Linked DNA regions of Gloeothece verrucosa PCC 7822. The protein of the gene in region 3 interacts with the protein of the main gene of each other region in a pairwise test. Links are inferred from orthologs where the notes say so. Each region holds a gene or a part of one and is shown on either strand. Other genes may lie near its edges.

Region 1 (5,852 bases), 2.1 Mb from region 3 along the record:
GAGAAGCAATGGTTCTCGATACCCTGGGACGACGACATGAGCAAATTCCTGAATTATATGCCTTTTTCCCTTTGATTGTTCCTAATCGTTTAGAAAACAAAGAGGAACAGTTTTTTTATATCGTTCAAGAATACATTGATGGCAAAAATTTAGAGCAAGAATTAGAAGAAAAAGGAGCTTTTTCGGAAAAAGAGGTGCTTTATGTCCTCAAAAAAATGCTCAAAGTTCTTCAATTTGTCCATGAAAATCCTGACCATCCGTCAATTCATCGGGATATTAAACCCTCAAATATTATGCGTGATCGCTTGTCGGGGCGATTATATTTACTCGATTTTGGAGCGGTAAAACAAGTAGCTGTCGGTGCGGCATCTGCTAATACTCAACAACCCAGTGGTTCGACAGGAATTTATTCGATGGGATTTGCTCCCCCCGAACAAATGAAAGGCGCAGAGGTTTATCCATCAACTGATTTATATGCTTTGGCGGTGACTTGTTTGATGTTACTGAGCGGTAAACCGGCCCATGAGTTATATGATTCCTACAACGATTGTTGGAATTGGCGCTCTCATGTTCCCCAAATTAGCGAGCAGTTAGCCGCCGTTTTTGAGCGAATGCTGCTACCTACTCCCAGAGATCGCTACCAAAGCGCCTCTGATGTCCTCAAAGCACTTGAAACCACCACTATTCAACCTCAACCCCCTACTCCCCCTTCACCTCAACCCTCTCCCCCTCCTACCCCTTCACCCACTCCACGCAGACAGTTTTCTCTATTAGAAATTTTAGGCGGCGCGGCTTTTAGCGGCTTTGAGGGTTCTTTATTAGTGATTGCTTTTAATAGCTTATTATCCACTGGTGGTATGATTTTAGGGTTAATGTTACTGGGTGGCCTGATTTTTCTTCAGTCCCGTCGGATCATTGAAGGAAAAGATTTACCTATTATTGCTGTTATTACTGCTGTTTTAATTGTCGCACTGCCTTTTTTAAGAAATAATTTGCCTACCCCAACTGTGTTAATTATTGCTGGCTTTATGACCCTAGTGGCTGTAGCTATAACCTCATTATTCCGTTTGATTTATCAACTTCTTTCTAGATAAAATTTCCTGGATTGAATTAAAATAATGTCTCAAAAAAATGACAATCTAATTTTAATTCTCGCATTAGTAATTACCCTGTGTTTGGTAGGGCTAGGATTAGTCTGGCTCATACCAATATTGATCAAAAATCTGAATCAAAACAATCCTAATTCAGTGTCAATCACTTCTTCTAACACGGGAGCAAGTTCTTTACCACCATCTCCCTCTGAAAATTCTATTTTTAGCCGCTTCAGTTTTGGAGATAAACTATTAATCCCAACCCTAAAAAATACAGACAAAGAAACAGCAGCAACAGCCTTTGCGGCTCAAAATTATCCCATCGCCATTCAATCTTTAGAAACATCTTTAAAGAGCCAAAAAAATGACCCTGAAGCCCTCATCTATTTAAATAATGCTAGAATAGGCGATAAAAAAGCCTATACCGTCGCCGTAGCGGTTCCCATAGGCACTGATGTCAATGCGGCGCAAGAAATCTTGCGAGGAGTGGCACAAGCTCAAGCAGAAATTAACACCACTGGCGGCATCAAAAGCATACCTTTAAAAGTCCTCATAGCTAACGATGATAATAATTCAGAAATTGCTCAAAAGCTTGCTGAAGAATGGGCTAAAACGCCAGAAATAATCGCTGTTATCGGTCATTTTGGCAGTAGTACAACCATTGCCGCCGCTAAAGAAGTTTATCAACCTCAAGGGTTAGTGATGATTTCTCCCACTAGCACCAGTACAGAAATATCAGGAATCGGTCCCTATATTTTTAGGACAGTACCAAGTGATCGCTTTGCCGGCGAAGCATTAGCTAAATATATGCTCGAAACCCTCAAAAAACAAAAAGCGGCAGTTTTTTTTAACTCCCAAAGTAGCTACAGTAAATCCCTCAAAGATGTTTTTACCTCTGCTGTCTATGGAGATGGCGGAGAAATCGTGGCTGAAATTGATTTCGTCGAAGCCAATTTTAATGCAACAGAAGCCGTCAAAATCGCCAAGCAACAAGGCGCAGAAGTTTTAATGTTAGCCATGAATACAGAAACCCTTAAGCAAGCACTGTGGGTTATTCAAGTTAATCAAGGTCAATTAGCTCTATTAGGCGGAGATAGTGCTTATAAACCAGAAATTTTACAACTGGGAGGCAAAAATGCAGAAGGAATGGTTATTGCAGTGCCCTGGCAGATCTTAGCCCACAAAGCGGCCAAGTTTACTCTAGAGTCTGGCAAATTATGGGGCGCAGATGTGAACTGGCGCACAGCCATGAGTTATGATGCGGCTAAAGCTTTGATCGCGGCCATGAGCGTTAACCCGACTCGCAAGGGAATACAAGAAACCCTAGCCACTCGGGGTTTTTCAGCAGAGGGTGCAGGGACAAAGATTCGCTTTTTACCCTCCGGGGATCGTAACCAACCGGTTCAGCTAGTACGAGTTGAACCCGGAAATCGTTCGTCTTATGGTTATGATTTTGTGCCCATTGGGATACCGAACAACTAACTAACTCTAGGGGCAATCTAGCTACCCCTACTCTACCAATAGCGGTTAGCTGTGGAAAACTCTCATTAGGTTTGTGCAGTAGGTTAAAAACCGATAATGACCTAGAAGAATGGTTATTTCAGCGATTGGGAAATGGTTAATCGAAAAATTTTATTAAAAAGTTAAATTAGTTTTCCACAGGTTTTCCACAAGCTAGGGTTAAGGAAGAAACGGGTAATTTTAAAAAAAGGCAAAATTTTATATTTCTCTTGCCCCATTAATAATACAATTGACCTGGCCGTAGACTAATGTCTTTACTTGCCGATGAAATTTACTTGTAGCCAAAGCGATCTAAATGCTAACCTCTCACTGGTTAGGAGTGCAGTACCCAATCGTCCCACTCATCCGATTTTAGGAAATGTGTTATTTGTTGCTGATACTGAAAAAGGATTGATCAGCTTAACGGCCTTTGACCTTAGTTTAGGAATTCGTACCAGTTTTAGTGCCAATGTGGAAGAAGACGGTAGTATCACCTTAGCCGCTAAACTTCTCAATGATATTGTTTCTCGACTTCCTGAAGGAGAAATCACCATCACTCTAGAAGAAGAGGACGACGGGGAAGAAGAACAATCCAAAGTGACTATTGAGTCGGTTTCTGGGCGTTTTCAACTCAGGGGAATGAAAGCCGATGATTTTCCTGAACTCCCAACCATCGAAAATGTCGAACCCGTGAGATTACCCGTATCTGCTTTAACCGAAGGGTTACGAGGGTCTTTATTTGCCGCCAGTACCGACGAAACTAAACAAGTATTAACCGGAGTTCATTTGTCCGGCTTGCAGGATAGTTTAGAATTTGCCGCCACAGATGGACATCGTTTAGCTGTGGTTCAAACCCCTACCCAACAAACAACAGAAGAAGAAGACAGCACACCTCAACCGGAGAGTAATTTAGAAGGTTTTGCTATTACTATTCCGGCTAAAGCCCTACGGGAATTAGAACGAATCATGACTATGCACAAGGAAACTGAAGCAGTCGCCCTCTACGTTGATGAAGCACAAGTGATTTTTGAGTTAGGTTCTCAACGCCTAACCAGCCGAAAATTAGAAGGTGCTTATCCCAACTATGAGCAATTAATTCCCCATCAATTTTCCCGTTCGGCTACCTTAGAACGTAAACGATTGTTAAGTTCTCTCGAGAGAGTCGCCTTATTAGCCGATCAAAAAAATAATTTAGTAAAATTTACCCTAGCAGAAGAAAAGGGACAATTAATTCTATCGGTAGAATCTCAAGATTTAGGGAGTGCTAGAGAATCTATGGACGCGCAAATCAGTGGAGAAAGCGGAGAAATTGCTTTTAATGTCAAGTATTTAATGGATGGATTAAAAGCTCTGGGAGCGGCTGAGATTCAGATGCAACTCAATCAGGAAAAGCAACCGGTGATTTTTACTCCCCTTGGAGGCCTAAAAATGACTTATTTGGTTATGCCAGTACAAATTAAAGATTAATTAGGGGGGTTGGTGACCGACAAACTGGTCACTAGCCTCTACAATAGATCTAAATTTGATGCTATAACAAAACCAAACTTACTATAAAGATTATGGCTTCCGCAGTTATATTTGAGTCTCCAATAATCAAGCCGCTCAATAGCTCCAATACAGCCGCTATTGTTGCCTCTGTTGGGATTCATGCTTTGGTATTAGGAGTGGCTTTTCCTTATTTCTCAGCCGCTAATAAAAGTGCATCCGACTTAACTGATGTCAAATTGATTGAGTTAACCCCGGCTGAACAGAGCCGCTTACCGAAGCTATCCACTCCCACCCCAAACTTAACCCAATTTTCTAGTCCTTCGGTAGAAAATACCCCTCTAGCAGATACGCCTACCATTGATCCAAACCAGATTCCCCCCTCAATTGATTCCTATTCATCCATTCAAACTCCCTCTTTACCTTCCTTACCTCCCTTAGAAGGACTGCGTTCGTCGCCGTCTTTGCCGCCTGTTTCCTCGCTGCCGCCAATGAATATCTACTCCCCACCCATTGCGTCAGTGCCTCCCCTTCCGCAAAATTTACCCGCCCCACCTGAGCAACTTCGTACCCCTCAACCTTACCAACAACCCCAGGAATCACCCTTTAAAGATGAGATTCCTAGACCGAATTTTCCGGATGCGGGCAATGATTTTGGACTCGATCAGTTAAGAAGGTCCCCGATCGATCAAGGTAAACTACGAGAAGAAGAGGTCAAGCAACCCGAGCAAACAGCCGCTCTGAATAATCCTAGAGTGATTGATCCTCAACTTGAAGAAGCGCGTCAAAGCCGCTTACGAGAAGAATTAATTGCCCGAGCTAGAGAGCTTCAGGCTTCCCTGCAACCCGATGGGGCTAATACCAGTGATGAAGAGGCCTTGAAAAATTATGTTAGCTGGCTCAGTCGCGATCAAGTGCGACAAAAAACCCTCAAACCGGAAGTCATTAGTCTAGCTGGAAATACTCCCTCTATTGCGACAAACTTAGAAGGAACCAGCGAGTATGGGGTTGTGGTAGATGCTTCTGGAAGAGTTGTGGATTTGACCTTAATTAAAAGCGCCGGCTATCCTGTCTTAAATGAACAGGCAAAACGAGATATTCTCGCTCGTAGTTTTCCCAACGCCACAGGAGGCAACCAACCCTATCGCATTACGGTAAGCTTTAAACCGGCTGCTAATCCCACCCGCAACTTACCGGAACTGCCATCTGAAAATAATCAAAGACAAACAGCACCAGCACCCCAGACAAGGCCGACAACCCCGGCTCCGGCTGCTGTGCCATCTCCTCAAGCGCCTGTGGTTCCCCCCACTGAAGCCACCAATAAAAAACCTGAAACCCCCATCACACAACCTTCTAATAACCGAGACAATCAAAAGCCAAACACACCCCCAGTGGTTGAACAGTCTCCTATTCCCAATAATATTAAGCCAGAAACTCAGGTACAAGAATCTCCTAAACCCCAACAAGAGCAACAACCCCCAGTGGTTGAACAGTCTCCCATTCCTCAAAACATTAAACCTGAGCCGATTTCTGAGCCGCCAAAATCTCCTTCAAACCTACCGAGTCCTGATGTAACCCAAACTGAACCCCCTGCTGGCCCCTCCAGCAAAAAGCCTAATCTGCCTCCTGAAGAAGCGCCTGTGCCTACCAGCCAGAAACCCTCTAATTCAGATGTTGCTCCTTTAGGTAATGCGGCTCCCAAAAAAACCTCTACTCCCGGTCCTGAAGCTCAAAATACGACTTCTAATCCTGGGACTTAATGGTTAAACGTCAAAA
Region 2 (5,846 bases), 3.0 Mb from region 3 along the record:
TGGGTGATGAGAGAAGCGGGATCAGGAACACAACAAATGTTTGAACAAGCTCTACAACAATGGGGAATTTCTCTTGCTCAGTTAAAAGTTCTTTTAGTGTTAAATAGTAGTGAAATGATTAAAGAAGTCATTGAAAGCGGCGAAGGAGCGGCGGCTGTTCCGGAATTAATGGTTAAAAAAGAGCTTCTATTGGAAACTCTACGAGTGATTGAAGTTTTTGAACCTGAAACTAATACCTGCTTAGATATTGTGCGTCCGGTTTATAAACTCAAACATCCTCAACGTTTTCAAACTCGAGTTTTAGAAGCCTTTGAAGAGGTTTTAGAATTATTTCATGATTAACCGCTCACAAAGAAGATTAAGGCATCTTAGTAAATTGCTCTAAATTCAATAAATTCGCTCCTTTCTCAGTGATCACTAAAGGTAAATTTCCGTTCCATTTTTCTATAGCTTGTTTTTGCAGCAATTCTACAGATAAAGTTTCCTTGAGTAATCGTTGTGCCTCGGCTTCACCTTTCGCTAAGTTAATTTTTGCTTGTGCTTCTTGGGCGGCTTTTTGAGCTAAAAAACCGGCTTTTTTGGCTTCCTGTTCGGCAATTTGTTTGGCTTCTACTGCTGCTTGAAAATTGGTAGAAAAATAAAAATTCGTTAAGGAAATTTCATCAATATGCAAGTCATAATTATTTAATCTAGTGATTAATAAATCAGTAATTTCTTTTTTTAAGTCTTCGCGTCTTGTAATAATTTCTTGTACAGTATATTTTGCCATAATGCCTTTAATAATTTCTTCTGCGGCTGGCTCAATAATCCGCTCTATTACCTGATCAAGATTGCCAATTCGTTGATAAATAATATTAGCTCGTTCAGGGACAATGTGCCAATTTAAAGAAATATCACTTAAAAGTTGTTGTAAATCTTTAGAGGCAATTTCTGTATAAATATCATGTTTTTGAATCCTTATACTCAGTCTTTCTACTGTATTAATAATCGGAATTATTAAATGAATTCCTTCTCCTAAAATTTTATTTTGAACTTTGCCGAACCGCATTAATACCCCTCTTTCACCAGCGTTAATAACGACAAAAAAACTCGCCACTAAAGCTAAAATGACAAACAAAAGCATCAGGCGGCTGGCTAAGGAAATATCTTTAGGGGTTTTTCTTGTATTTTTATGCTCAATGGGTTTAACAATTACATCTGTTTTCATGTTATTATCATGATAATTTAGCTTATTTTTTATTATAATATTCTTGAAAAAAAATAATTTAAAAATAATAATTAATCATCGATCCTTAGACAGATAAGTCAAACAAGCCTCGATGATTTATGAAAAATTAGCCCTCGCCTACAGAGGTGGCCCGCCAAGCGGCTACGGCTATTGTATACTGAGTGTAAACAGGTTAATCAGTAAACACTTTAGCATTTTTCAGTTGAACAAATACCTGTTGACCAGAATTTAAATTAAGTTGCTCAAACTGAGAACGACTCAGATTGACAGAAAAAGGTAACCCCTCTGAAGTGATTAACTCAGCTTGAATATCTTTTCCTAAATGAATAATTTTCTCGATGTTCGCCTGGATGGCTTTTTCCGTTGGGTTAGTCAACAATTCAATATCATAAGGGCGCACAAAAATCTTTTGAGAACTATGTAAATTCTCATCAGTTAAGAAATTAGCATGACCTGGAAAAATATTCACTTGTCCGATAAAACTCATCACAAAAGCACTCGCAGGATTATCATAAATTTCGGCAGGTTTGCCGATTTGTTCCACCCGACCATGATTCATCACCACAATTTCATCAGCTACATCCATCGCTTCTTCTTGGTCATGGGTAACAAACACGGTAGTAATTTTGACCTCGTCATGTAAATTCCGTAACCAGATGCGAAGTTCTTTACGAATTTTGGCATCTAACGCCCCAAAAGGTTCATCTAACAGCAATACTTCAGGATGAACAGCTAAAGCCCTAGCTAAAGCCACCCTCTGTTTTTGACCTCCGGATAACTGAGAAGGATAGCGCTCACCTAACCCCTGCAACTGAATTAAATCTAGTAATTCATCCACCCGTTGCTGAATTTGTGCTTGGGTATACTTCCGAATTTTTAGCCCAAAGCCAATATTTTCCCGGATGGTCATTTCTTTAAACAGGGCATAATGTTGAAAACAAAAGCCGATATGGCGTTTTCTCACATCTAAATAGGTGGTATCCTGCCCATTAATAATAATTTGTCCACTATCGGGTGTTTCTAAACCAGCAATGGCCCGGAGTAAGGTAGATTTTCCTGAACCCGAAGGGCCCAGCAAGGCGACTAAACCTCCGGGTTTTACTTCTAAACTGACCTGACTTAATGCTTGGAAATTCCCAAAGTTTTTAGAAACTTCTTTAATAATAATACTCATGGCGCTGATTCCTAAATCTCATCAATAAACCAATTTCTTCCCCAATCGTCATTAATATGAAGATTTCTGGTCAATTGCATATTTCTTAAAAACGATAGGGATATCGTACTCTATTAGATTGAGTAATCTGTAATCTTTTTTACAAAAACTTAAGTTTTGTGTAACTTATATTAACACATCATTCCTCATCCTTTAGATAGAGGTTAGAAATTAGAGGAAGGGTAAAAAACCCTAAAATTTAGATTTAGCTGCCCAAAAAGTTCTTATAAAACCCCAAATATCCTCATCTGTGTTTATCTGGGGACAATTCCCTCAACTTGCCCTAAGTAACTTCAGTAAACGCTCACCCGCTTGAGCCAAAGTTTCTGGCTTTTTACTAAAACAGAAACGAATAAACTTATGTCCCCTTTCTGAAAGGGCAAAAAAACTTGATCCAGGGACAACCGCTACCCCGATGTCTTGAATGAGATATTCGCTAAAGGCTATATCACTGGGATAGCCAAAATCCGAGATATCCGCAAAAATGTAGTAAGCTCCTTTGGGAACAAAATAAGAAATCCCCACTTGATCCAACAGGCTGAGTAAATTATCGCGTTTTTGTTGATACAGTTGAGCCAGTTCAGCGTAATAACTAGGAGGAAACTGCATAGCCGCGACACCGGCTCTTTGTAAAGGAGCAGGAGCGCCTACCGTGAGAAAATCATGGACTTTTCGAATGGCTCGTGTCAATTGAGCATCGGCTAAAACATAACCCACTCGCCACCCCGTCACACTATAAGTTTTAGACAAACCATTAATGGTTACAGTTCTCTGTTTCATGCCGGGTAAAGTGGCCATCGCCACGTGCTTAGTACCGTCATAGAGAATATGCTCATAAATCTCATCGGTAAAGGCCAATACATCCCACTTCTGACACAGTTCAGCAATTAAAGTGAGTTCTTGCTCACTAAAAACTTTGCCTGTGGGATTATGGGGAGTATTAATGATAATGGCTTTGGTACGGTCATTAAACGCCTGTCGCAGTTCAGCTTCATCAAAGGTCCAATTAGGAGGATGAAGAGAAACATAACGAGGCGTGGCATTAGCCAGAATAGCATCAGGGCCATAGTTTTCGTAGTATGGCTCAAAAACAATCACTTCTTCCCCAGGATCAACAGTGGCTAACAGGGTGGCGATCATCGCTTCGGTGGAGCCGCAGGTTACCGTAATTTCTTGCTCTGGATCAATCTCTAAGCCTAAATACCATAAGACTTTTTCGGCGATGGCATGACGCAAAAGACGATCGCCCCAAGTAATCGCATACTGATTCACATCGTTTAATATCGCCTCACTAGCGGCTTGTTTTAACTCAGACGGACAAGGAAAGTCAGGAAACCCTTGAGCGAGGTTAATCGCGCCATATTTGAGCGCAAGCCGAGTCATTTCTCGAATAACCGACTCGCTAAACTGGTTTGCCTTTGATGAAATTTTTCCTCGGCTGACCTGAGTCACTGTTAAGCCTCCTTGTTTAAGGTTTGAGTAGCTTTTGTTATTATTCTATTATAATTATTTTTGAAATGTATTTCATTTATATTAGAATGCAATTACGATTTCACTCAAACTCAGAATTAACCCTTCTGATGATCACAAGCTAATCATTAAAACCTGTACTCAGATATGCAAAGCCAAATTTCCGCTCAAAAACCCTTATTTTCTCTAGATCTCCCCCTTAACGTTAAATATGCCCTGTTGGTGTTACTCGAGTTAGTCACTCACCCATCGGCATCAATTGACGAAATGGCAACTAAATACTTGATTTCCAAACCTTATCTAGAATGGATTTGCGCCAATTTACAACGGGGAGGCTTGATAGATAAGCCTAAAGAAGCTGAGGAAATTTATGCTTTAAACTTCCAGCCAAAGCAGATCACATTACTCGATGTTGTTAGAGCCATAGAAACTCAGGCTAATCCAGTCATGGGTTTTGAAACTTATAGCCCAGATAGAAGACTGATTCATCAAATTTGGCACGAAGTGAGGACAGCCGCTCAAAATACGCTACAGCAATACACACTGGAAGATTTATGCCAAAAACCCAATGCCTATGATTGGCATTAACCATAAAACATCAGTCATGTTCATTAGATGTGCCCCAAAAGTCAAATCCCAGCCAACTCTTGCCACTTAACCTTTTGCCTTTTTAGTAACCGAAACTACATTAATTATTTTCTTTCCTAAATTACACTTATCTGATATAATTTTAGTAAATTAGTCCAGCAAAGATCATGTTTATTTCTAAACTTCTCCAAATCCAAAAGAATCGTCATCAAAATCGTACTAGCCCAGTCAAGAGTCAAATAACAGTTAAACCTTTTATTGATCTATTTTTAGATACAGCAGGGTGGTATACTCTCGGACATTGTGATCGCAGAGAGTTTTTAGCGGCTGTTATCAAAAAAGAAAAATATCCCTATTCTAATTTTCGTCTTAAGGACGTTCAATTGGCTTGGGCAAAAGTAGATGCTAATAACTTTGAATTAGTGGATAAAGTCACTGACGACGCTCTACCGATTACTTTAGTTGAAGACATAGGACAATTAGGAGAATATTAATCAAACAAGTTACAATTTTGGCTCAAATATTCATTAAAAAAAGCAAAACAACTCCTAAACCAACAGAGTTTTTATATCAATTTTCTCTAAGATTGCATCTAGTCGAAACTGCCTACCCCCCCTCTTGGGGGGACGTTTCATATTTATCAGTCAATTCCTTTGCTAAATGACCCTAGATTTCATAATGCCAAACCTCTTCTTCACGTAGAACAATTCTGTGTAAAGGATAACGCTCGATTACTCCTTGTTGCTCCAATTGATTAATAGCTCGTGTAATAGTAACACGAGTTGAGCCTAATATTTCAGAAAGTTCCTGATGAGTTAAACGTAAATCAATTAATTGCCCTGTGGCGGCTACTCGACCAAACTTTTGAGCAAGCCAAGTTAATAAACTCATGAGCATAGGCTCAATTCTTTTATGACTACGGATAAATGCTAATTCTTCTAACTGCTGAATGTGAGATAAGAACATTTCAGTAAATTGATAACTGTCAGTGGTGGGAACCGAAATAGCTTTAACAGATGTTAAACACTCCATTTGATAAGGTTGAACTCGGGTTAAAGCTTGTCCGACAATATCCCCCGGCCCCCATAATCCTAAAATCACGAGATTACCGTCTTCATGCCATGAAGAAGTCCGCACCACTCCACTCTCTATTTTCCAAAGAACATCGGGTTTAAGAGGGATAAAAGAACGCCGCTTAAAAGACCAATTGTTTTTAGATTTGAATTGAGGTGTTACCGATAAAGAAGCAGAAAGAGTCATAATTTATCCCAAATAAAAATTAAATTCCAGAGCCATCGAGAAATTCTTCAATAACCTTATTATTCTGTGCCTTAGCTTGATGAGTTA
Region 3 (6,106 bases):
TTCTCGGCAGAACAACAGGCATGATCGCTAACAATCCAATGAATTTGATTATTAAGTAGAGCTTGCCACAAATATTCTACATCTTCTCGGGGACGAATTGGGGGGTTAACTTTTGCCCATTTACCTGTCGGAGTATCTACATCTAATAACAAATGTCCGATAGTGACTTCTCGGCGAAAATTAATGTGAGGAAAGATAGTTTCCATCATTAAAGCGGCTTCTATGGCTTTACGAGAACTGAGATGTAATAGGTTAATATTCAGACAATGGGTTTCATTGGCTAAATAAGAAGCAATGCAGATGGCTAAACCTTCAGAATGGGGGGGACGTGCGGCACTGTAAGCTTTTAAACCGGTTAAAGTTGTATCTTGCTGGACAATTTTGGTGTAGGCGTTGAGGATGTCTGCCACTTCACAATGAAGACTTAAACTAATGCGCTCGCTCTGTTGGGGATATAATTCTCTTAGCCGAGTTAAACCCCGCATAATAAATTCAAAATGCGCTAGATCATATCTTTCCTCTTTGTTAATCATTAAAAAGAGGTTTTGGTGGTCGGAAAGACCATGTAAACCATAGCCGCCGTAAAACATAAATATTTTAAATGACCCAATCCCATATTTTTCAAATAGCATTGGCATCTCATCAATATGAGCGGCACTAATGGGGGCAATATGATAACCGTAATCTACAAAAAAATTTCCTTGGGATAGGGTTAAAACTTCGGGAAAAAAATCTTGGTAAGAGCCGCCTTTGTTGAGATAATATTGCCCGGTACGGATGTAATTTAGGCTGGTGGTTACTCCTCCGCTTGCAGCCGCTTTGCTTTCAGTGATCGCATCTTGATCGAGGGGTTGATAGATGCCGATGTGCATATGAGCATCCACTATCCCAGGAAATCCTAACAAATTTTGGGCATCAAATAACTCTCGGCTTTCTTCTGGGTTAATATTAGGAGCCATCTTGGCAAATTTGCCGTCTTTAATCCCTAAATCAAGAATTTCGGCTCTATCTTGATGGGGACGAACTACCTGCACATTTTTGATAATTAGATCTAATAGGGGAGTTTCAGACACAGTAAACCTTACACTAAAATGAGTACAGTAGTAAAAGTTCTGGTTTGGTCAGCAATTGCAATATTGTCCCGAAATTCTAACCAAGTCCTATTAGTATTAAATCATCTTTAGGAGCAAAGCCAATGTCAAGTTTTAATGAATATCATCTTAATCCCGAGCAATTCCCTTTTCTAAAAAGTTTTCAAGCGAGTTGGCAAGAGATTAGAGATGAGTTTACAGGCTTTATGAAACAGGCATCTGATCAGGAGTTGAAAATTACTTATGATATTTTAGGCCCGAAAAGTAAAACCATTAAAACTAAAGGCAATTCAAAATATAGTGCTTTTGGGATTTTATTTCAAGGTTTGTTTATTGAAGAATATATTCAATTGCATCAAATTCGCTATCCCGATTATGACACAGATGAGGCTTCAGCTAAAGCACTGGCATTAAGACAAAAATATTTCCCTCATTTGGCTAAGGTGATAGAACAAGTAAACATTGATTTTGAGGACCTGATTAGAAATGTCTATTTTGGCACATTTCATCCAGGCTTAGATATCAAACTCCATGTCAATTATAATCCCCACATGAATCGCGGCTATTTAGGATTAATCGTACCTGAAGGGGATGTGGCGATGAAAATATGCCACGATAAGCTTTATTGGCAGGAAGGAAAATTTATGGTTTTAGATCACAGCTATCCACACTGCCCACATAATTACACCAATTATGATAGAACTGTTTTGGTGATAGACTTTTTTAAACCCGATGAACCTAGAGAGCAACTGAGACGGTTTGAACAAGAACAAGTTAGAGAACGTATGCAGGATAATCCCTATAGTTTGGGTGTTTTTGGCAAAAGTGATCGCGCTCTAGAAGAAGATTTTATTAAGTATGGTTTAGCTCATCAATTAGAGTGGGATAAAGCTTTGAGTTGAGAATAATCATTGAGTAGTAGGATAAATTTAAAGGCCTTTCCAGTCCGGACAATGATCGTCGGTTGTCCATCCATAGGGATGAAACCCACAAATTAAACGGGTGCGAGTGGTGCGAGTTTGACCATAAGCTTTACCATGATAGTGAGTACATCCCTGACAAACGGTAGGACGAGATGAGGCAACCTGATTAAATCCTAACTGAGAGCGTAAAATTTGACATTTAGATTGATGACGATGCCAACGCCGATAGATGGTTTGTTGTTGTATCCAATTTGCGGTTAAGGGAACAGAGGTAGTCTGACTAAATGTACTAGGCATAATTTGACGTAGATGGATGAGTAGCTTGATAACACTTCCATTGTGCCAAATATTAAAAAAATATTTATATATTTTAGGTTGTAAAAATTTTAACTTATCCTAGCTACTTAATTGCTCTGGATCTATTCCGCGTTCTCTGAGTAACTCGGCTAGGCGATCGGCGCGTTGCCGCTCTTGTTCGGCGCGTTGCCGCTCTTGTTGGGCTATCTCATCTCCTGTTAAAAGTAGATTCCCCTGACTGTCGCACCAACGTAACCAGTTATACGGTTGACCTTCAAATACTCCCTCCCATAAAGTTAAACCTAAGTCAATATCCTCCATCCAATAGTCATCCCGCCGACGATAACGCAAGGCTTGTAATTGATAAACCGAGAGGACCTCACCTTTTAAGCAGCGTAAAGGATCAAAAACCACATAATAAGCGACTCTTGCTCGTGCATAATCTTCTAATTTCGAGCCTAATTCATTGCCTACGGTATTAGAGACTATCTCTATGGCTACCTCTGGGGGTTTTCCCATATTCCAAACAAAATAGGAGCGGTTTTTCTTTTGACTCCAGTCTTCGGGAACACTTACCCCAAAACTAAGCATAACATCAGGAACTAAGGGCGGATGTTTTTCGGCATAGAATAAGCCGACATTCGCTAATACGACAAAGGGAGTTTCTCGCTTTAAGCTACTGTAGGCACTTGCCGTTAATAATCTTTGCTGTTTTTCAGAGAACCAACTATCCACAGGCGTATCATCTTCGATCGTTATATTGCTGATATCGGGTTCGATAAATTGTTCTTCTTCTGTAATAGAAGGTTGTTGGGTGGGAGTGGTAGCTTGTGACATAAATTTAGTTATTAGAACTATTATAAGATTATTTGTTTTAATTCTAGTCCTTTTTCAAAAATTTCCTCAATGGGTAACATTTGACCGTCATCTGTCATGAATTTATGGTCTTTGGTGGCTCGAATAATTGACCCATCTTCTAGACAATATTCAAAGACTTCTTGCTGTCCTCGATGATGCCATTGGGCTATAGGTTGAGTATAGACTAATCCATTTTTGTCAACCGTGTAAACGGTGCATTCTATTTGTTCTTCGACAATTTTACCAATGGGCATGGGCCCATATTCAACGGTTAAAATTTCTGTGTCATAGCTGAGGCAATATTCAGCAAATTTTACCATCTGATCAAATAAGTTTTCGGCGATTTCTTGCGGCACTCCATTTTTAGTTGAACCATCAATAAAAATCTCCTTGTGCTTCTGCATTTCTGAGATTTTCTTTTTCCCCATCGCGCGACGCAATAAGTCAGCTTCTCCTAAAGAATAACCCGCTAAATCTTGCGCCATTTTCATGATTTGTTCTTGATAGACAAGAACCGCATAGGTTTCTTTTAAAATAGGTTCTAGTAGAGGATGATCGTATTTAATCGGTACTCGTCCATGTTTACGGTCAATAAATTTAGGAATCAGTCCGGCATCAAGAGGCCCAGGTCGGTAGAGTGCTAAAATCGAAGAAATATCTTCAATACCCGACGGTTTTAAATCTCTAACAATTTGACGCATTCCCGAAGATTCTAATTGAAAGATTCCTTCTAAATCTCCTCTTTCTAAAAGCTTATGGGTGGCTTCTATATCTTTCGGTAACTTTTTATAGACTCCTTTAGCGATGATTTCTAAAGCTTTTCTTTCGTCTAAAGGTAAGGTTTCTACATCGATGTCTTCCTGTTTATTCTGCTTAATTAATTCAGCCGTTTTTTGAAGAGTGGTTAAATTTTTTAAGCCGAGAAAGTCCATTTTTAGCAGTCCTAAAGACTCTAAATCTTCCATGTAATACTGAGTGATTACTGCCCCATCATTATTTTTTTGTAGCGGCACTATTTCATCTAACGGTTGAGAAGAAATTACCACGCCTGCGGCATGAACCCCAAAGGTTTTGTTTGTTCCCTCAATGCGGATAGCCATGTCTACCCAACGTTTTACGTTAGGGTCATTATCATATTTGGCTTTAAATTCGGGTTCGGGGGTTTCATCAGAAATCATGACCTTTAATTTCGTTGGTTTTCCTCGAGAAACGGGAATTAATTTAGCCATTTTATCTGACTCAGCGTAGGGAATATCTAATACTCTGGCCACATCTTTTAAGACAGCTTTAGAGGTGAGACGGTTAAAGGTAATAATTTGAGCAACATTTCCCTCTCCATATTTTTTCGTTACATATTTAATCATATCGTCCCGTCTTTCTATACAGAAATCGGTATCAATATCAGGCATAGATTTCCGTTCAGGGTTAAGAAATCTTTCAAATAATAAACCATGATGAACGGGATCGATATTCGTAATTTTGAGGGAATAAGCTACTAAAGAACCGGCGGCTGAACCTCGTCCTGGGCCAACGGGAATTCCATTATCTCTGGCATATTTGATATAATCCCAAACCACTAGAAAATAAGTAGAAAATCCCATCTGCTGAATCATTTTTAGTTCATATTCTAGCCGTTTTTTATAGAGGGGATTCAGTTCAGTAATGGAGTGGCATTTAAGACGTTCTAGTAATCCCTGCCAAGCTTTTTCTTCTACATAAGTGTCAGGGGTATGACCGGCAGGAACAGGATAATCCGGTATACGCGGCTCCCCTAAAATTTTATAATCTTGAACAACTTTCTCGGCAACTTCTAAGGTATTTTTAATCGCTTCTTCAATAATTTCATCTTCTAAATGATCGCGGAATAATTGCCGCATTTCCTCGGCTGATTTGAGATATTCTGTGCCGCTATAGCGCATCCGCTTTTCTTCGGAAATTAATTGACCGGTTTGGATACATAATAAAGCATCGTGGGCTTCTACGTCATAACAAGAAATAAAGTGAGAGTCATTGGTTGCAACGATTTTAATGCCTAATTCTTTGGCGATTTTAACGATTCCTAGATTGACAATTCTGTCTTCTTTTGAACCGTGATCTTGTATTTCTAAATAGTAATCATCGCCGAATAAATCTTGATACCATTTAGCGACTTTTTTCGCTTCTTCTAAGTTGCCGGCTAAAATCGCTTGAGGAACTTCACCCCCTAAACAAGCACTGGTGACAATTAATCCTTCATGATATTGTTCTAGCAGTTTTTTATTAATACAAGGACGGGCAAAAATTCCTTTTCCATGCATACCATGAAGACTCGAAATAGTCGTCAGTTTAACTAAATTTTTATAGCCTTGATTATTTTTAGCTAAAACCACTTGATGATATTTGCGCTGCTTTTTTGTCCGGTCATCAAGATCGGCATTAATGATATACATTTCATTGCCAATAATGGGTTTAATATTTTTGCCGCGACAGATTTTAATTAATTCGATCGCCCCATACATTACGCCATGATCTGTCAGCGCGATAGCCGGCATTCCTAATTCGATCGCCCGATCAATTAAGGCGGGAAGTTGAGAAGCGCCGTCAAGAAGACTATAATCACTATGGATGTGTAAACCAACAAAAGACATAATTAATTTAAAGTTTAATCTTCAAAATTCAGCTTTAATTCTCCTCTATTTTACCCCCCTTATTCAGAGGGGATAGAGAGGATCAGTGGGGGGGGTGAGGACAAGTCCCTTATCAATAATATTAAGGGTTAGTGTGGATAATATAAGGGAAGGGACCTGTTTCTAAATTAAACCATCGTTGTTGAAGTTGGGCATTATTTTGACTGCTAATGGTTTGATCAACAAATTCCTGCCATTCTGGGTTATTTTTAGGAAGAATACAGGCGTAAAGTTCAGTAGTCATAGGAACATTAGGCATAATTTCAAAATC
Region 4 (5,858 bases), 1.7 Mb from region 3 along the record:
TTAGGATTATTAATTCCCTACAGTGGACTAACCTTAAGTTTAGCGGGGTTGTTGTCGGTAATTTGGTTAACGGTTAAAAATTGGTATTCGATTCGTTTTTTAAGCTCCTAGTGGCGTGATATAGCTAATTTGCTGTATTAAGTTAGGTCTGACCTCTCCCCAACCCCTCTCCTACAAGGAGAGGGGATAAACATTTATTGCACAATAAACACAAATATGATCAGTGACCTCCCCCTCGTCAATACTGGTGAGCTTGTGTTAGATTGGAACAGAAGTAGTAATAAAGTAATAAGACTGTAGTATAGGTTCTGTATGCCCAACTGGTGCGCCGACTTGTAGTCTGAGCGTATACCGTCATAGTGCTTTAACTATTTCACTGTTTGATTAACTCAGTTGGAAGAGTAACCGCCTGACACGCGGCTTGTCACAGGTTCGAATCCTGTATCAAACCCCCGGAAGTTAGCTCATTTGGTTAGAGCAATCGGTGTATCGCCGATTGGTAGTAGGTTCGATTCCTATACTTTCAACCAGCAACCTCGTCCAGGTTAAAGGACACCTTGTTAGGGACAAGGCAACTTCGCAACAACGTAGTTTTTAGTGGGTGACAAACCCATTAGATTAGTATCGGTTACTCTGTAGTACAGATGTTTGATCCCTGTGAAGGAGCCAGAGCAAAAGCCATTTTCCCTAACTTGAGTATGTCCCTTCGTTTTCCTAATCCCTTTCTCTAGGGAGATTGTGGTATTGGCAAAGCGAACGGCGTATTTGAGTGCTGTTTGCTTTTTCAAGGAAGCCTTTGGCTAACTAGAGGAAAATTTCAGCCCTCTTAATCCAGTTTTGGAGAAACTTTTGCCCGCACCTGAACAGTTAAACATCTGTATGGTCAGAGTAAAAAAAGTTGTGTATTATATGTAGTATATTGAAATATGCTTCGGCTAGAGGTTACCAACTCCAGCTAGTCGTTAAAGCTATCAAACAAACAAATGTTTTTATCTAAACTTTTCCGGTGGCTACAGTTGCCTCTTTTATTCTCTATGTGGAAAACCTTTTATATTAAACCCAATGAAATCGGAATTTTATATCACCGCAGCGATTTTAAGAAAATTTTGTCACCAGGAACCTATACTTATTTTGGTCGCCATTGGAATCTTAAAACCTATGACCTCAACCAGGCAGAAGCTAAGATAGAAAATCTAGAATTATTGCTAGTAACTCACTCAGCCGAACTGAGTGATAAGCTGTTAATTGTTAGAACAAACTTTAATCAAACCGCTTTAGTACGCTACGGTCAAAACTGGATCAGCATTGCTCCTAATCAACTTCGTGCTTTTTGGCGGGGTTTTATTGAGGTAGAATCTCATATTTTCAATTTAGACGAAAGTTTGGAATTACCGGCTGAGTTTGTCGAGCAAGTGCGGGGCATAACTTTAAACGGATTGAAAAAATTTCAAGTCACAGAATATGAGATTGGTTTGCTGTACGTTCAAAATAATTTTGTGCGGCCTCTCGAACAGGGAGAATATGCTTTTTGGGTTGTAAATAAGGACGTGGCTGTGCGAACTCTCAGCCGCATTGTGCCTAATCCTGATTTTCCTCTTGAAGATGTCCTAATTGAAAAACATCCTGAGTTTGTACAAACTTATTGCCAAATTGTTCAATTAGAAAGTAACCAAGTGGCAATCATAAGATATTTAGGTAAGGTTATTTCTATTTTGCCACCCACCAGCCGCAAGTTATTTTGGCAGGGGGTTGAAGTGGAAATTATTGATATTAGCAGCGAGGCAAAATTGCCGCCTAATTTAGTAGCCGAATTGCTGGCAGGTTCTAAAGAGGTTTTATTACTGAGTCACAACAGTTTACATATTCGAGAAGTGCCATCACAGCACCTAGGTTTGTTGTATATTAACCAAGAATTTCAAGCCCAATTACAGCCAGGGACTCATGCTTGGTGGGTGTTTGGACGCTCATTTCAAACTGAAGTATTTGACTTACGTTTACAATCTATTGAAGTATCGGGTCAAGATATTCTCTCAAAAGATAAAGTGCCTTTGCGGTTGAATTTAACGGCGGGTTTCCGCATTCAAGATGCCCTTAGAGCCAAAAATGGTTTATCAAATGTTTCTGATTTCTTGTACAAAGAATTACAATTTGCTTTACGGGCGGCAGTCGGTGAAAAGACTTTAGATGCTTTATTGGAAGATAAAGGCGTGATCGATCAAAGTGTAGCCGAATACATTCGCGCTAAAACCGCAGACTATGGAATTGAAGTCGATTCTGTCGGAGTAAAAGATATAATTTTACCTGGCGAGATTAAAACGATTTTGAGCAAAGTAGTAGAAGCTGAAAAAGCGGCTCAAGCTAATGTGGTTAGACGTAGAGAAGAAACCGCAGCGACTCGTAGTATGTTGAATACTGCAAAAGTAATGGAGGATAACCCTGTGGCATTGCGGCTCAAAGAACTGGAGGTTTTAGAACGCATTGCTGAAAAGATTGATCATATTCAAGTGAATGGGAGTTTAGATAGTATTTTGACGGAATTAATTCAAATTAATCGGCAATAAGATTAAGCCATCAGGAATTTAAATTAGTGTTTAAGGGAGAATGAGCAACATTATTAATTTTGATAATTAATGATAAAAGAAGGGCAGGTCAATTAAGCCTGCCCAAACTCAGCTTTAAATCAAACTTACTTCACGCTGACTTTAGCACCAGCTTCTTCCAATTTCTTCTTGGTATCTTCAGCGTCGTCCTTGTTAGTTCCTTCTTTAATGGGTTTAGGAGTAGATTCAACAAGGTCTTTAGCTTCTTTAAGACCCAAACCAGTGATAGTCCGAACCACTTTAAGGATTGCAATCTTCTTATCAGCCGGAACTTCTTCGAGAATAACATCGAATTCAGTTTTCTCTTCTTCAGGTTCAGCAGCAGCCGCCGCCGTAGGAGCAGCCATGACTACACCGCCAACAGGTGCAGCCGCGCTAACGCCAAAAGCTTCTTCAATTTGCTTAACCAGTTCAGCCGCTTCTAAGAGGGTCAAACTTTTTAACTTTTCCAAAATTTCATCAGTTGCAGCAGACATGAATGTTACTCCTTATTGTGTAATAGATGGTTAGTTATTAGTGATTAGTCATTAGTGATTAGTCATTAATTAATCATTGATTAATTAGTCGTAAAAAAGCGAGTATGCTAGTTACTAATGACTAATGATTACTGACTATTGACTGGGGTGCTTCACTGTGTTCCGCACTAATTAGCCTTCTTCCTTTTCGGAATAAGCTTGGATACCGCGTGCAATAGAAGAGGGAACTTCTTTGATGCCCACAGCAATCTTGGTAGCCAGAGCGTTGAGAGCGCCAGCGATTTGAGCATATAATTGCTCTTTGGTGGGCAAATCGGCTAAAGCTTCTACTTGATCTTTAGTCAAGCTGCGCCCTTCCATGACACCACCGCGTAATTCGGTTTTTTTGCTGTCTTTTTGGAAGGCTTTATAAGCTTTCACGGCTCCGCCCACATCTTCAGGCACGAGCAGGATAGCAGAGGACCCCTTGAGATGTTCGTGCATGACTTGCCATTTTTCATCCCCATCAACGGCGATGCGAACAAGGGTGTTTTTGGCAATTTTGCAGGTTCCTCCTAGGGGGCGTAGCCGCCTGCGTAGGTCGGTTATTTCAGCAACCGTTAGCCCTTGATAATCGATGACGACGGCTAGTTGAGACTCTTTTAGGAGTCCTTTGAAATCCGCTACCACCTCTTCTTTGTTTTCTCGGGTTCTTCCCATTGGGTTGTCACCTCCTTAAGGGTTAAAAAACACTTTTGCATGAAGACCATAAAGAAACCCCTGGCGTTTTGCCGGGGTTAAAAGCCACAAGGATAAAAGGATAAAGCTCAAGAATAACTCTTGACTCGGGTTTGACTTTTTTCTTGTTTTGGCTAGTACCTCGGCAGGATATTAAGCGAAATGCACCTACTGTCTTCGGTTATGGCCTTAATTGAATTTAAAATTAAATTTAGGCTTCTGCTTTCAAGTCACGGAGACTGTTGACATCTACTTGGATAGAGGGACCCATCGAAGCAGAAACATAAATTGTACGCCAGTAACGACCTTTTGCCCCAGAGGGACGGTTACGGTCTATGGTTTCTTGTAAAGCTTTTAAGTTAACCAACAGGTCTTCGGCAGAAAAAGAAGCTTTTCCAAACATAACATGAACAATCCCTGTTCGGTCAGCCCGGAATTCTTGTTTCCCTGCTTTAAACTCTTGAATAGCTGCGGCTAAATCTGTGGTGACGGTGCCGCCTTTAGGGGATGGCATTAAGCCTCTCGGACCTAATAAACGCCCTAATTTAGCGACTTTCGGCATCATATCTGGTGTAGCGATTAATACCTCAAAATCCATCATTCCGTTTTGGATTTCGTCAATTAATTCTTCTGAGCCAACAATGTCAGCCCCTCCATTACTGGCTTCTTGGACTTTTTCGCCTCTGGCGATGACGGCCACGCGAACGGTTTGGCCGGTGCCTTTGGGAAAGGTAACGGTTGTCCGCAATTGTTGGTCGGTGTATTTGGGGTCAATGCCTAGACGCACATGAGCTTCGGCTGTTTCGTCAAATTTGGCTGTTGCGGTTTCTTTGAGTAAATTGAGGGCTTCTAGCGGCTCATAAGCCTTATTTTCATCGACTTTAGCCAGTGCCTCTTTTAAGCGGCGGGATATTTTTTTAGGCATTTTTTCTCCTTGGGTTGATAACGAAGCGCTTGCTTCTCCCCGAAAAATAGTAAACAGTAAATAAGGTTAATTGATGAGTGTTAAGGGCATTAATCTTTAATGCTGATTCCCATGTTGCGGGCGGTTCCGGCCACAATTTTCATGGCTGCCTCAATATCGTTAGCATTGAGGTCTGGCAATTTTGTTTGGGCTATTTCTCGCAGTTGGTCATTGGTAATTGAGCCGACATTCTTTTTGTTGGGTTCGTTAGAACCTCTTTCTACTCCTGCGGCTTTACGGATTAAAACTGAAGCGGGAGGAGTTTTAAGAATGAAAGTGAAACTGCGGTCTTCAAAGACTGATATTTCTACCGGTACTACCATTCCGGCTTGATCTGACGTTTTTGCATTGTATTCTTTGCAAAAAGCCATAATATTGACCCCATGTTGACCCAATGCGGGACCTACAGGAGGGGCGGGGTTAGCCTTTCCCGCAGGAAGGGCTAATTTAATAATTGCGACTATTTTCTTTGCCATAGGTTAGCCTTGTTTTTCAATCTGATTAAATTCCAACTCTACTGGTGTTTCTCGCCCAAAAATCGAGAGTAGTGCTTTTAATTTACTCCTTTCTGGGCTAACTTCTATCACTTCCCCTTCAAAATCTTTAAAGGGTCCAGAGAGAACCATGATTTTGTCGCCCACTTCTAAGTCTACCTTGACCACAGGTTCTTGACCTTGGGCAACTTTAAAGATCCTCTCTACTTCTGAGGAACTTAGGGGCATGGGTTTGACGTGACCTCTCCCTCTCCCATAACGACGTTTTTGTTCGGCTCCGACGAAGTTGATCACATTCGGGGTGTTTTTCACCACCTGCCAGGCATCATCATCCATGATCATTTGAACTAGGACATATCCTGGAAAAACTTTTTCTTCTCCGTGTTGACGACTGCCGTCTTTACGGATTTTCACCGTTGGGGTTTGGGGAATTTGGATTTGTAAAATACGGTCAGCCACATCTAAGGTGTGGATGCGCTGTTCTAGATTAGTCTTAACCCGCTTTTCACATCCCGAAGCCACTTGAACCGCATACCAGCGTGCGTTCTTTTTTCTTTGCTCTTGTTCTAAGTGTTCTAACTCCTCAAGTTCTTGTGATTGATCGTCT

Evidence for each region.
Region 1: the proteins of CYAN7822_RS21240 (region 3) and dnaN interact in binary tests that used the Escherichia coli proteins (3 or more experiments, as listed by UniProt). The link is inferred for Gloeothece verrucosa PCC 7822 from one-to-one orthologs.
Region 2: the proteins of CYAN7822_RS21240 (region 3) and CYAN7822_RS07710 interact in binary tests that used the Escherichia coli proteins (3 or more experiments, as listed by UniProt). The link is inferred for Gloeothece verrucosa PCC 7822 from one-to-one orthologs.
Region 4: the proteins of CYAN7822_RS21240 (region 3) and rplL interact in binary tests that used the Escherichia coli proteins (3 or more experiments, as listed by UniProt). The link is inferred for Gloeothece verrucosa PCC 7822 from one-to-one orthologs.

Annotation. Positions count from the first base shown.
Region 1 is NC_014501.1:2,644,275-2,650,126, reverse strand. Bases 2,084-4,967 are described here. They hold dnaN (DNA polymerase III subunit beta), read left to right. Parts: upstream 2,084-2,876; coding sequence 2,877-4,058; downstream 4,059-4,967. Other genes in these bases: CYAN7822_RS11585 (energy transducer TonB), read left to right, coding at 4,151-4,967; CYAN7822_RS11595 (ABC transporter substrate-binding protein), read left to right, coding at 2,084-2,573. Outside these bases: CYAN7822_RS11600 (serine/threonine-protein kinase), read left to right, coding at 1-1,094; more of CYAN7822_RS11595, read left to right, coding at 1,119-2,083; more of CYAN7822_RS11585, read left to right, coding at 4,968-5,836. UniProt on the Escherichia coli protein: Confers DNA tethering and processivity to DNA polymerases and other proteins. Acts as a clamp, forming a ring around DNA (a reaction catalyzed by the clamp-loading complex) which diffuses in an ATP-independent manner freely and bidirectionally along dsDNA.
Region 2 is NC_014501.1:1,729,134-1,734,979, forward strand. Bases 1,805-4,682 are described here. They hold CYAN7822_RS07710 (pyridoxal phosphate-dependent aminotransferase), read right to left. Parts: upstream 3,894-4,682; coding sequence 2,715-3,893; downstream 1,805-2,714. Other genes in these bases: CYAN7822_RS07705 (sulfate/molybdate ABC transporter ATP-binding protein), read right to left, coding at 1,805-2,402; CYAN7822_RS07715 (RrF2 family transcriptional regulator), read left to right, coding at 4,059-4,499; CYAN7822_RS07720 (hypothetical protein), read left to right, coding at 4,667-4,682. In the rest of the region: CYAN7822_RS07695 (LysR substrate-binding domain-containing protein), read left to right, coding at 1-342; CYAN7822_RS07700 (prohibitin family protein), read right to left, coding at 359-1,207; more of CYAN7822_RS07705, read right to left, coding at 1,401-1,804; more of CYAN7822_RS07720, read left to right, coding at 4,683-4,993; CYAN7822_RS07725 (Crp/Fnr family transcriptional regulator), read right to left, coding at 5,166-5,759; serine O-acetyltransferase EpsC, read right to left, coding at 5,779-5,846. UniProt on the Escherichia coli protein: Shows aminotransferase activity with methionine and histidine as substrates, and to a lesser extent also with phenylalanine.
Region 3 is NC_014501.1:4,763,234-4,769,339, forward strand. Bases 2,969-6,106 are described here. They hold CYAN7822_RS21240 (trans-splicing intein-formed DNA polymerase III subunit alpha N-terminal partner DnaE-N), read right to left. Parts: upstream 5,797-6,106; coding sequence 3,169-5,796; downstream 2,969-3,168. Other genes in these bases: CYAN7822_RS21235 (Uma2 family endonuclease), read right to left, coding at 2,969-3,148; CYAN7822_RS21245 (amino acid ABC transporter substrate-binding protein), read right to left, coding at 5,918-6,106. Also shown: CYAN7822_RS21220 (dihydroorotase), read right to left, coding at 1-1,073; CYAN7822_RS21225 (aspartyl/asparaginyl beta-hydroxylase domain-containing protein), read left to right, coding at 1,196-1,993; CYAN7822_RS21230 (hypothetical protein), read right to left, coding at 2,021-2,311; more of CYAN7822_RS21235, read right to left, coding at 2,411-2,968. UniProt on the Escherichia coli protein: DNA polymerase III is a complex, multichain enzyme responsible for most of the replicative synthesis in bacteria. This DNA polymerase also exhibits 3' to 5' exonuclease activity. The alpha chain is the DNA polymerase catalytic subunit.
Region 4 is NC_014501.1:3,026,227-3,032,084, forward strand. Bases 1,382-4,271 are described here. They hold rplL (50S ribosomal protein L7/L12), read right to left. Parts: upstream 3,077-4,271; coding sequence 2,687-3,076; downstream 1,382-2,686. Other genes in these bases: CYAN7822_RS13280 (slipin family protein), read left to right, coding at 1,382-2,561; rplJ (50S ribosomal protein L10), read right to left, coding at 3,248-3,775; rplA (50S ribosomal protein L1), read right to left, coding at 4,005-4,271. In the rest of the region: CYAN7822_RS13265 (hypothetical protein), read left to right, coding at 1-111; more of CYAN7822_RS13280, read left to right, coding at 984-1,381; more of rplA, read right to left, coding at 4,272-4,718; rplK (50S ribosomal protein L11), read right to left, coding at 4,808-5,233; transcription termination/antitermination protein NusG, read right to left, coding at 5,237-5,858. UniProt on the Escherichia coli protein: The binding site for several of the GTPase factors involved in protein synthesis (IF-2, EF-Tu, EF-G and RF3). Is thus essential for accurate translation.